2 linked regions of the Gloeobacter violaceus PCC 7421 genome follow. The protein of the gene in region 1 interacts with the protein of each later gene in a pairwise test. Links are inferred from orthologs where the notes say so. Each region holds a gene or a part of one and is shown in the gene's direction. Other genes may lie near its edges.

The links.
Region 2: the proteins of uvrA (region 1) and uvrB interact in binary tests that used the Escherichia coli proteins (3 or more experiments, as listed by UniProt). The link is inferred for Gloeobacter violaceus PCC 7421 from one-to-one orthologs.

The regions. Positions count from the first base shown.
Region 1 is NC_005125.1:4,450,072-4,455,318, forward strand. What follows is about bases 1,059-4,596. They hold uvrA (excinuclease ABC subunit UvrA), read left to right. Parts: upstream 1,059-1,450; coding sequence 1,451-4,396; downstream 4,397-4,596. Other genes in these bases: GLL_RS21810 (O-antigen ligase family protein), read left to right, coding at 4,453-4,596. Outside these bases: GLL_RS21800 (hypothetical protein), read right to left, coding at 1-1,051; more of GLL_RS21810, read left to right, coding at 4,597-5,247. UniProt on the Escherichia coli protein: The UvrABC repair system catalyzes the recognition and processing of DNA lesions. UvrA is an ATPase and a DNA-binding protein. A damage recognition complex composed of 2 UvrA and 2 UvrB subunits scans DNA for abnormalities.
Region 2 is NC_005125.1:1,975,290-1,979,910, reverse strand. Bases 809-3,720 are described here. They hold uvrB (excinuclease ABC subunit UvrB), read left to right. Parts: upstream 809-1,199; coding sequence 1,200-3,242; downstream 3,243-3,720. Other genes in these bases: GLL_RS09605 (chemotaxis protein CheB), read left to right, coding at 3,545-3,720; GLL_RS09615 (hypothetical protein), read right to left, coding at 858-1,055. Also shown: SMC-Scp complex subunit ScpB, read right to left, coding at 1-122; GLL_RS09620 (segregation/condensation protein A), read right to left, coding at 73-798; more of GLL_RS09605, read left to right, coding at 3,721-4,621. UniProt on the Escherichia coli protein: The UvrABC repair system catalyzes the recognition and processing of DNA lesions. A damage recognition complex composed of 2 UvrA and 2 UvrB subunits scans DNA for abnormalities.

The DNA.
Region 1 (5,247 bases):
GGTCTTTGCGGGTCTTCTCCGACGGGTCGCTGCACTGGTAATAAAAGGGTGCCGCCGAGTCGATGCCCGCCAGCCAGATGTCGGTCAGGGCCGTGCGGGTTGTCGATTGCGGGCTATTGGAGGAAGCCATAATCAAGTACGACTTGCCGTTGTACACAAACGGCTCTGGAGATTGAACAAATTTGCCCTTAGAGGGCGGTTTGACCGTGGCTATCTTGGTCCACACCCCGTCGATTTTGCGGTAGACCCCGAGGCTGCTCTCGTTGGTGAGGGCAAAGAAGATATATTCGTTGTCGAATTCCGGCGCCTGCCACATAAAGACGCTTTCTTTGGGGCCGGCATCGAAGGTGAGTTGTTCGAACACTTTGGTGTCGACATCGTACAAAAACGCCTGGCGCACGCCGTTGACCACGGCGTTGACCGTCAGCTGGCGCTTGCCGGGCACCCAGCGCAACCCCTGCACCTGCTCGCCCGGCACCCGCTCCTCGGTCTCGGCATTGTCAAGATCGCGCCACTTAAGAATCAGGGCCGAACCGTTGTTGACTACTTTGGGAAAAGAAATCCGCGGCTTCGGGTCACCCTTATCGAGGCTGCCGATCGGTCCAAAGCCATTTTTGCCATCCTCCAGAAAAGACGGCACCCACTTGCTGCCGTCCCACTTGGCCTTGGCCAGAAAGCGCACATCGTTGGCATCGAGGGCCGTGTAGGTGATTTGATCGCCGACACTGGAGTAGACCCATTCTGGACCATTGCCGACCTCGAGAGTACGCGCGGCGTCCTCTGCCACGAGGCGAAACTTGCCCGAGGGCGGATCGAAGTTGCCCGTTACCGGATCGATTTTGCCAATCCAAACTTTGCCGTCGTTGCCAGACCAAACGAAGCGGTTTTCGTCCTGGTCGAACTCCGGATCAAACAGACGGCTATCGGGGCCGGAGACGATCACGTCTTCTTCGGTGGTCTGTCCGGCAACCGGCTGGGACCAAAGCGCCGATGTCGCCGGAATTAGGGCCGCTGCCGCCAGCGGGATGCACACGCCAAGGGACCACTTCAACCAGGTTTTCGCAAGGTGCGTGTCGAGCCAAGAGGGTGCGTGTTTTATAGGCATATGTGAACTTCGTAAAACTACTAACGCCTTGATAGTCTAGGACATCTGGCAAAGAAGTCAAGCAAAGTAGCTCGGCTAACTTGCCGAATTCGCCGAGATAATCGGCGCTTTTGATGCACGGTGCGGTCCGCGGCGGTGGGATTGGCTGCCGAATCTGCCCTTGGCAGGCCATCGGGAGCCCCGCGCGCCTTTACTCGGAAACGGCCGATCGAAAGCACAGCAGCGCTCGTGAATATCCGTCCATGTCCGTGGTACATTGGACGGCACGCCCGGTTCTGTCATCGGCTTCGGCGGCGGATACCATTGGGTAGCGTTGTTCAGATTTTTGCAACCAGGGCGCAAGGGATGATGAACGGCAACGGCGGCAGAGACTGCATTCACGTCCAGGGGGCACGCCAGCACAACCTCAAAAACATTTCCCTAAAGATTCCCCGCAACCAGCTGGTGGTGATAACAGGGGTATCAGGCTCAGGCAAGTCTTCGCTGGCTTTCGACACGATCTTCGCCGAGGGGCAGCGCCGCTATGTCGAATCGCTCTCGGCCTACGCCCGCCAGTTTTTGGGCCAACTCGACAAGCCCGACGTCGATCACATCGACGGGCTGAGCCCCGCCATCTCCATCGACCAAAAATCGACCTCCCACAACCCACGCTCGACGGTGGGCACGGTCACCGAGATTTACGATTATTTGCGCCTCTTGTTCGGGCGGGCTGGCAAGCCCTTTTGTCCGGTGTGCGGTCTGCCCATCGAGCCGCAGACCATTGAGCAGATTGTCGATCAGGTGCTCGAGTTGCCGGAGGGCACGCGCTTTCAATTGCTCGCTCCGGTCGTGCGCGGCAAAAAAGGCACCCACGCCAAGCTGCTTTCGGCCCTCGCTTCGGAGGGTTTTGTGCGGGTGCGCGTCGACGGGCGCGTCCACGAACTGGGCGAAAAGATCGAGCTTGAAAAAAATCAAAGCCACACCGTCGAGATCGTCGTCGATCGGCTGGTGCGGCGCGAGGGGATCGCCGAGCGGCTGGCCGATTCGCTCGCCACCGCCCTCGAGCGTGCCGAGGGGACGGTCGTCGTCGAACTGTTGCCGCGCGACGACGAGGAGCGTGCGCGCCTGGTGGAAATTTCCCGACACCACGGCCTGCACGACAGCGAGAGCGAAGTGGGCATCGAAATGGTCTTCTCCGCCAACTACGCCTGCCCGGTACACGGCTCGGTGATGGAGGAACTCTCGCCGCGGATGTTCTCGTTCAACTCGCCCTACGGCGCCTGCCCGAGTTGTCACGGCTTGGGAGCCATCCAAGAATTCTCCCCGGATCTGGTGGTGCCCGACCCGGCCAAACCGGTGAGCGAGGCCGTTTTGCCCTGGGCGGAGTCGAGCAATCCCTACTACGGCGAATTGCTCAAGAGCCTGGGCAAGCAACTCGGTTTCTCCCCCGCCTCCCCGTGGCATCTGCTGACCCGCACCCAGCGGCAGACGATCCTCTACGGATCGGAGGAGCGGGTGTTCGTGGACGCCGAGTCGTTCTACAACAACACCCGCGGCTACTTCACCAAGTTTGAAGGGGTGATCCCGGGGCTCAAGCGCCGTCTGGCGGAGGCCACCTCCGACCGGGTCAAGCTCAAGCTTGAGCAGTACATCGTCTCCCAGCCCTGCGCCGAGTGCAAAGGCACCCGCCTCAAGCCCCAGGTGACGGCAGTCAAAATTGCGGGCCGTTCGATTCTGGAATTTACCTCGGTGCCCATCGACACCTGTCTGGGAATGCTCGACACGCTCACCCTCAGCGAGCGGCAGGCGCGCATCGCCCACGAGGTATTGCGGGAAATTCGCGCCCGGCTGCAGTTTCTGGTCGATGTCGGCCTCGAATACCTCACCCTCGATCGCTCGGCCAACACGCTTTCGGGGGGCGAAGCCCAGCGCATCCGCCTCGCCACCCAGATCGGCTCGGGGCTTACCGGGGTGCTCTACGTGCTGGACGAACCGTCGATCGGCCTGCACCAGCGCGACAACGAGCGGCTGTTGCGCACGCTATTCAGGCTGCGCTCCCTGGACAACACGCTTCTGGTCGTCGAGCACGACGAGGATACGATGCGCGCCGCCGATCATTTAATCGACATCGGCCCCGGTGCCGGAGTCCATGGCGGCCGGGTGGTGGCCCAGGGAACCGTCGAGGACATCGTGACTTGCCCCGAGTCGATCACCGGCGCGTACCTCTCGGGCAGGCGGCGCATCGAGACCCCCGCCGCCCGCCGCTGCGGCAACGGTCTGAGCCTTTCCATGCGGGGCGCGTCGCGCAACAATTTGCGCTCGGTCGACGTCGAAATTCCGTTGGGCAAATTCGTCTGTGTCACCGGTGTGTCCGGCTCCGGCAAATCGACGCTCATCAACGAAATTCTCTACCCCTACCTCAAGCACCACTTCGGCCGCACCAGCCCCCGGCCGGTGGGCGTCGAAGCGGTCGAGGGCGTCGCCCACCTCGACAAGGTGATCGTCATCGACCAGTCGCCCATCGGCCGCACGCCGCGCTCGAATCCGGCCACCTACACCGGGGCTTTCGACGCCATTCGCGAAATCTTTTCGATGACCATCGAAGCGAAGGCTCGCGGCTACGAGCCGGGCCGCTTCTCCTTTAACGTCAAGGGCGGGCGGTGCGAGGCGTGCAAGGGCGAAGGCGTCAACGTCATCGCCATGAACTTTCTGCCCGATGTCTATGTGCAGTGCGATGTCTGCAAGGGCAAGCGCTACAACCGCGAGACCCTCCAGGTCAAATACAAAAACAAAACGATCGCCGATGTCTTGGAGATGACCGTCGAGGAAGCCTGCCAGTTTTTTGAGAACATCCCCAAGGCGATCAACAAGCTGGAGACGCTCCGGCAGGTGGGGCTCGACTACATTCGCCTCGGACAGCCCGCCCCGACCCTCTCGGGGGGCGAAGCGCAGCGCATCAAACTGGCCACCGAACTGTCGCGCCGCTCGACGGGCAAGACGCTGTATCTGCTCGACGAACCGAGCACGGGTCTATCATTTTACGACGTGCACAAATTGCTCGACGTGCTCGTGAAGCTGGTGGATACCGGCAATACCGTGGTCGTCATCGAACACAATCTGGATATGCTGCGCGTGTGCGACTGGATTATCGACCTCGGTCCGGAAGGGGGCCGCAAGGGCGGCCAGATCGTGGCCACCGGCACCCCGGAGCAGGTGGCGGGGGTTGAAGATTCCTACACCGGCCAATTTCTGCGCCGCGTGCTGGAGCACGCGCCAGGGATTCTGGTCGGCTCGGAGGCGGCCCAGCAATAGGACGCAGCCAGCAGCGAGATATTTGCTATTCTGAGCCCAGCTTGAAGATGATTCGGATGCTCAGAACGGTTGGCTGTCTGCTGGCGGCACTCTACTGCTTCGTGTGGCTGCGGATTCCCGAGGACGTGTTGGGGGTGGTGCTGCCGATTCAGCGCCTGGTGGGCTGGCTCGGGCTGGTGGTTGTGCTTGCGGCACTGCTGTTCAATGTCGCTCCCGGGCCGGGGCGGCTCGCCCGGGGATACCTGGGGGCTGTGGTGTTGTTTGTGGTCTATCTGGGCGTGGACTTTTTGTTGCGATTTTTGGGCAATCCGGACGTGTTCAACGCCTACTTCGATCTGCCCCTGTTCGCTTCGGATATAGCAAAATATCTTGCCTCGTTTGCCTCGGCCTATGTGGTCTATTTCACCCTGCGCCGCCATTCGCAAATTGAGAATACGCTCATTCGGCTGCTGTTGCTTTCAGGAGGTCTTTCAATCGCGGCGGCCTATGGTTTCCTATTTCTCTATTTCCAGGGTTTTACGACGGACAACGAAGTGCTTGCCCACCCCTTCGGCGGTTACCTGGGAGTATGGGAAACCGGCGGTGCGCTGCCCCGGTTGGCGGGGACTACTGCCGAACCGCAGCAGTTTGCAATCGTCTTTTTGACGCCGCTGCTATTGATGCTTACAAGACGCTATATCGGGCGTTTTTGGCCGATTGCTCTGTTGGGAGCGGCGGCCCTGGCCATCTCTCAATCCAAATTTTCGATCGTCTCAATTTTGCTGGTGTTACTCTATCTGTTCTGGGTCTACCAGCGCTTTCGGGTGGGCATTGTCTTGGGGGCCGCGGTGCTGCTTCCGCCTCTGGGCTAC
Region 2 (4,621 bases), 2.5 Mb from region 1 along the record:
AACGCCTCGCGGCAATCGTCCCGATCGCACTCCGCGTAGCGGCTGAGCTGTTCAAGGTTCAGCGGACGCGCTTTAAGGTAGAGCACCGCCTCCAGGCGGGTCTTGAGATTCGTCGACGGCATAGATCTCGATGTCTCTGTAAAATTCGGCTTGGGCGAGCACCACCCGGTCGCGGTGCGCCAGAAACAGCAAACCCAGAAACGCTCCCACGCGATCCCGGTAGTGTTCTAACAATTTTTCGAAGGCGGTGACGCCTTTGGTGGTGAGCACCGCCCACAATCCGGTCACGATCGCTTCGAGGTTCTCCTGGTGGGCCAGATGCTCGACTTGCTCCATGGTGCGCACCATCGGACCTTTGAGGGGTGGGCGGCGCTCGGCGGTGCGCTTTTGGGCCTGGTGGCCCTCCATTTGCTCGACTTCGCGCAGATGGGCAATCAGATCATTGAGGGTCAGGGGCCGATCGACCATCGCAGGCACCGCCGGACGGCGGCGGATCAGGCGCTCGAGGGCCACCGCCGGTCCGTTGGGGCCCAGTGGGTGCGACAGCGCCTCTTCTTCATCCTCCGGCACGTCGAGCGGATCGGGCGATTGCATCGATCCTTCGAGGATCTCCGCCTTCATGTGCACCAGCACCGAAGCATAAAAAAGCGCCTGGCCCGAGCGGGGCAGGTCCGAAACGTCGAGGCTGCCGAGCGATTGCAAGAAGCGATCGGTCAACTGCACCACGTCGATATCCCACGGATCGATTTCACCCCGCCGGGCCAGGTCTATCAATATACCGATCGCGTCTTTGGGCATACGGAGTGCCAGGGCCGATTGCCATCAAGAATAGCACCCGCAAAACCCCGTGCCGATCTCTAGAGTTCGCGCTCAGAAAATTGGATGACGTCCATCTTCGAAAACTGCCAGCTTCCCGAGGGCGAATCGACTGGAAATCCATTCGCGCGCAGTACGGCGAAATATAAAGGATTGCTGTCGTCCGCTTCGACGGTGAAGCCTTTGGTTTTTAACTTGCGCACCGCCTGCTGGAAGAGGCGGTCCAACACATTGCTCATACCGGCCCAGGCGCCCGTCGGGTAGATTCAGCACCCAAAACGGTAACACGAAGCGGGGGCGATGGAAACGGCCGCCGCCGATCCGGACGGCCGGGGGCGGCAGAGGCTACAATAGGAAACAGGTTGTGAACTTTTGGACACGCAATGACCGACGACCGCTTCGTAGTCTCGGCCCCATACCGGCCGACCGGGGACCAGCCCCGGGCGATTGCCCAGCTCAGTGCCGGAGCGCTGGGCGGTGTCACTTTTCAGACGTTGTTGGGGGCGACTGGCACCGGCAAGACCTTCACGATCGCCAATGTGATCGAAAAGGTCGGTAAACCGACCCTGGTCCTGGCCCACAACAAGACCCTCGCCGCCCAGCTTTGCAACGAATTGCGCGAATTTTTTCCCGACAATGCTGTCGAATACTTTGTTTCTTATTACGACTACTACCAGCCCGAAGCGTACATCCCCCAGACCGACACCTATATCGAAAAATCGGCGAGCATCAACGACGAAATCGACATGCTGCGCCATTCGGCCACCCGCTCGCTCTTCGAGCGGCGCGACGTGATTGTGGTGGCCTCCGTCAGCTGCATTTACGGCCTGGGTATGCCCGAGGAGTACCTGCGCGCCGCCATTCCCCTCAAAGTCGGATCGAACATTGATCAGCGCGAGTTGCTGCGCCAGTTGGTCACGGTACAGTACGAGCGCAACGACATCGATCTGGGCCGCGGCCGCTTCAGAGTGCGCGGCGATGTGGTCGAGATCGGTCCCGCCTACGAGGATCGGATCATCCGGGTCGAATTTTTTGGCGACGAAGTCGAGGCGGTGCGCTGGCTCGACCCGGTCACAGGCGAGGTGGTCCGCTCGGTCAACAGCCTCAACATCTACCCGGCCAAGCACTTTGTGACACCTGAGGAGCAGCTGGAGCAGGCCTGCATCGCCATCGAACAGGAACTGGAGGCGCGCGTGGCCGAACTGGAGGGCGAAAACAAGCTGCTGGAGGCCCAGCGCATCAAGCAGCGCACCCGCTACGACCTGGAGATGCTGCGCGAGGTGGGTTACTGCAACGGCGTCGAAAATTATTCGCGCCACCTCGCCGCCCGCCGGCCGGGTGAAGCGCCCTCTTGCCTCATCGATTATTTTCCGCAGGACTGGCTGTTGGTGGTCGACGAATCCCACGTCACCATCCCCCAGATCCGCGGCATGTACAACGGCGACGCCCAGCGCAAAAAAGTGCTCATCGATCACGGTTTCAGGCTCCCTTCGGCCGCCGACAACCGCCCGCTCAAAGCGCCCGAATTCTGGGATAAAGTCCGCCAGGCCATCTTCGTCTCGGCCACCCCGGGCGATTGGGAAGTCGAACTCTCGGGCGGCGGTCGCGACCCCGAGACCGGCCGCATGGCAGGGGAGCACGTCGCCGAGCAGATTATCCGGCCCACCGGCGTGCTCGACCCCGAGGTCTTTGTGCGGCCGGTGGCAGGTCAGGTGGACGACTTGCTCCACGAAATTCACGATCGGGTCGCCCGCCGCGAGCGGGTATTGGTCACCACCCTCACCAAGCGCATGGCCGAGGATCTCACCGAGTACTTCCAAGAGCGGGGGGTTAAAGTGCGCTATTTGCACTCAGAAATTCAGGCCATCGAGCGCATCGAGATTTTGCAGGCTCTGCGCCAGGGCGATTTTGACGTGCTCATCGGCGTCAACTTACTTAGAGAAGGGCTCGATTTGCCCGAAGTGTCGCTGGTGGCGATTCTGGACGCTGATAAAGAAGGGTTCCTGCGCGCCGAGCGCTCGCTGATTCAGACGATTGGCCGGGCGGCGCGCCATGTGCGCGGACAGGTGATCATGTACGCCGACCGCCTCACCGCCTCGATGGACAAAGCGATCAGCGAGACCGAGCGGCGCCGCCAGATCCAGAGGGCCTACAACGCAGCGCACGGCCTCACCCCCCAACCCATCGTCAAGCGCCTGGATGCCAACAGCATCCTCGACTATCTGGCAGTTTCCCGCCGCCTCAACCAGCAGGAACTCGAAGCTGCCGCCGCCGCCCCGGCGGAAGTGGCCCTGGCCGATATTCCCGAACTGGTGTCGCAGCTGGAGATCCAGATGCGCGATGCGGCCAAGAAGCTGGAGTTCGAGAAAGCCGCCGAGTACCGCGATAAAATCCATAAGCTGCGCGAGCGGCTTTTGGGCAAGTAACGAGGCCATCAATTTTCGGGGGGTACTTGCTGCATCTGTGTTGCTGAGCGCTTTCCAGCCCGTGCCGGGTCGGTAGCGTTCCCTCGCGGGCGCGCTTCCCCATGACTTCTATGCCTTAAGACAGAGAATAGCTGGGAAGCGGTGCTTACGCACCGCTTCCCAGCTATTTTAGATACAAGTCTTTGTTCGTATTGACTCGTGCTGAATGTCGTGTTGTGTGTCAATCCGGAGTTACCGCTGAACTTTCCCGCAGGAAGGGAAAGCACTTCGGCCGAAGCAGCGAGCGAGGCGGGAAGCTTGCAATGGCGATAGATTCCGGGGGGGGAGCCGATTCATTCTCTTTGTCGTTAGGTTCTTTTGCGATAGTTGCCGTCGGGGCCTCGGCAGGGGGGCTCGAAGCTTTCACACAGTTTTTGGGTGCCTTGCCAACCGATACCGGCATGGCGTTCGTGTTGATCCAGCACCTCAAAGCCGACCAGCCGAGCTTGCTGGTTGAGATCCTGGATAAAACAACCGGCATGGACGTTGTCCAGGTGCACAACGGCACGGTCGTGGAGCCAAACCATGTCTACGTGATCCCGCCCGACCGGCAGATGGCGATTACCAGCGGCGTGCTCACCCTCTCGCAGCGCCGCAAGACCGACGGGCAGTTTATGCCCATCGACTCCTTTTTTCATTCGCTGGCTGCAGACTGGGGCAACCGGGCGATCGGTGTGGTGCTTTCGGGAGCGGACGGCGACGGTGCGCAAGGGCTCAAGGCGATCAAGGCGGCGGGCGGCCTCGCTTTCGCCCAGGACGAGCAATCGGCCCGGTTTCCGAGCATGCCCCACAATGCCGCGGCAACAGGGCTGCTGGATTTTGTCCTGCCGCCCCGGGAGATCGCGGTGCGGTTGGCCGCGGTCGGCCGTCATCCCTACATCGCCCCCCCGGCCGCCACCGCCCCGCCCACCCCGCCCGGCGCCGAGGAGGCCAGGAGTGCCGCCATCGCGCTGCTGCGCGCCGCCACCGGGGTGGACTTCGGCCAGTACAAGCGCCCGACCTTTGAGCGGCGCTTGCAAAGGCGCATGGCGCTGCACCAGATCGAAAGCCCGCAGGAATTCGTTCGCCACCTTCAAGACCACCCGGAGGAAGTCCAGGCCCTGTACCGTGACGTGCTCATCAGCGTCACGGGCTTTTTTCGCGACCCCGAAGCTTTCGAGGCGGTGAAAAACACTGTCCTGTCCGCCATTACCCAGCAGCGGGCCGAGGGCCTGCCCATCCGCGTCTGGGTGCCGGGGTGCGCCACGGGCGAGGAGGTCTACTCCCTTGCCATTGGCGTGCTGGAGTTCCTGGAGGAGCACCCCTCCCCAACCCCCGTCCAGTTTTTCGGCACTGACATC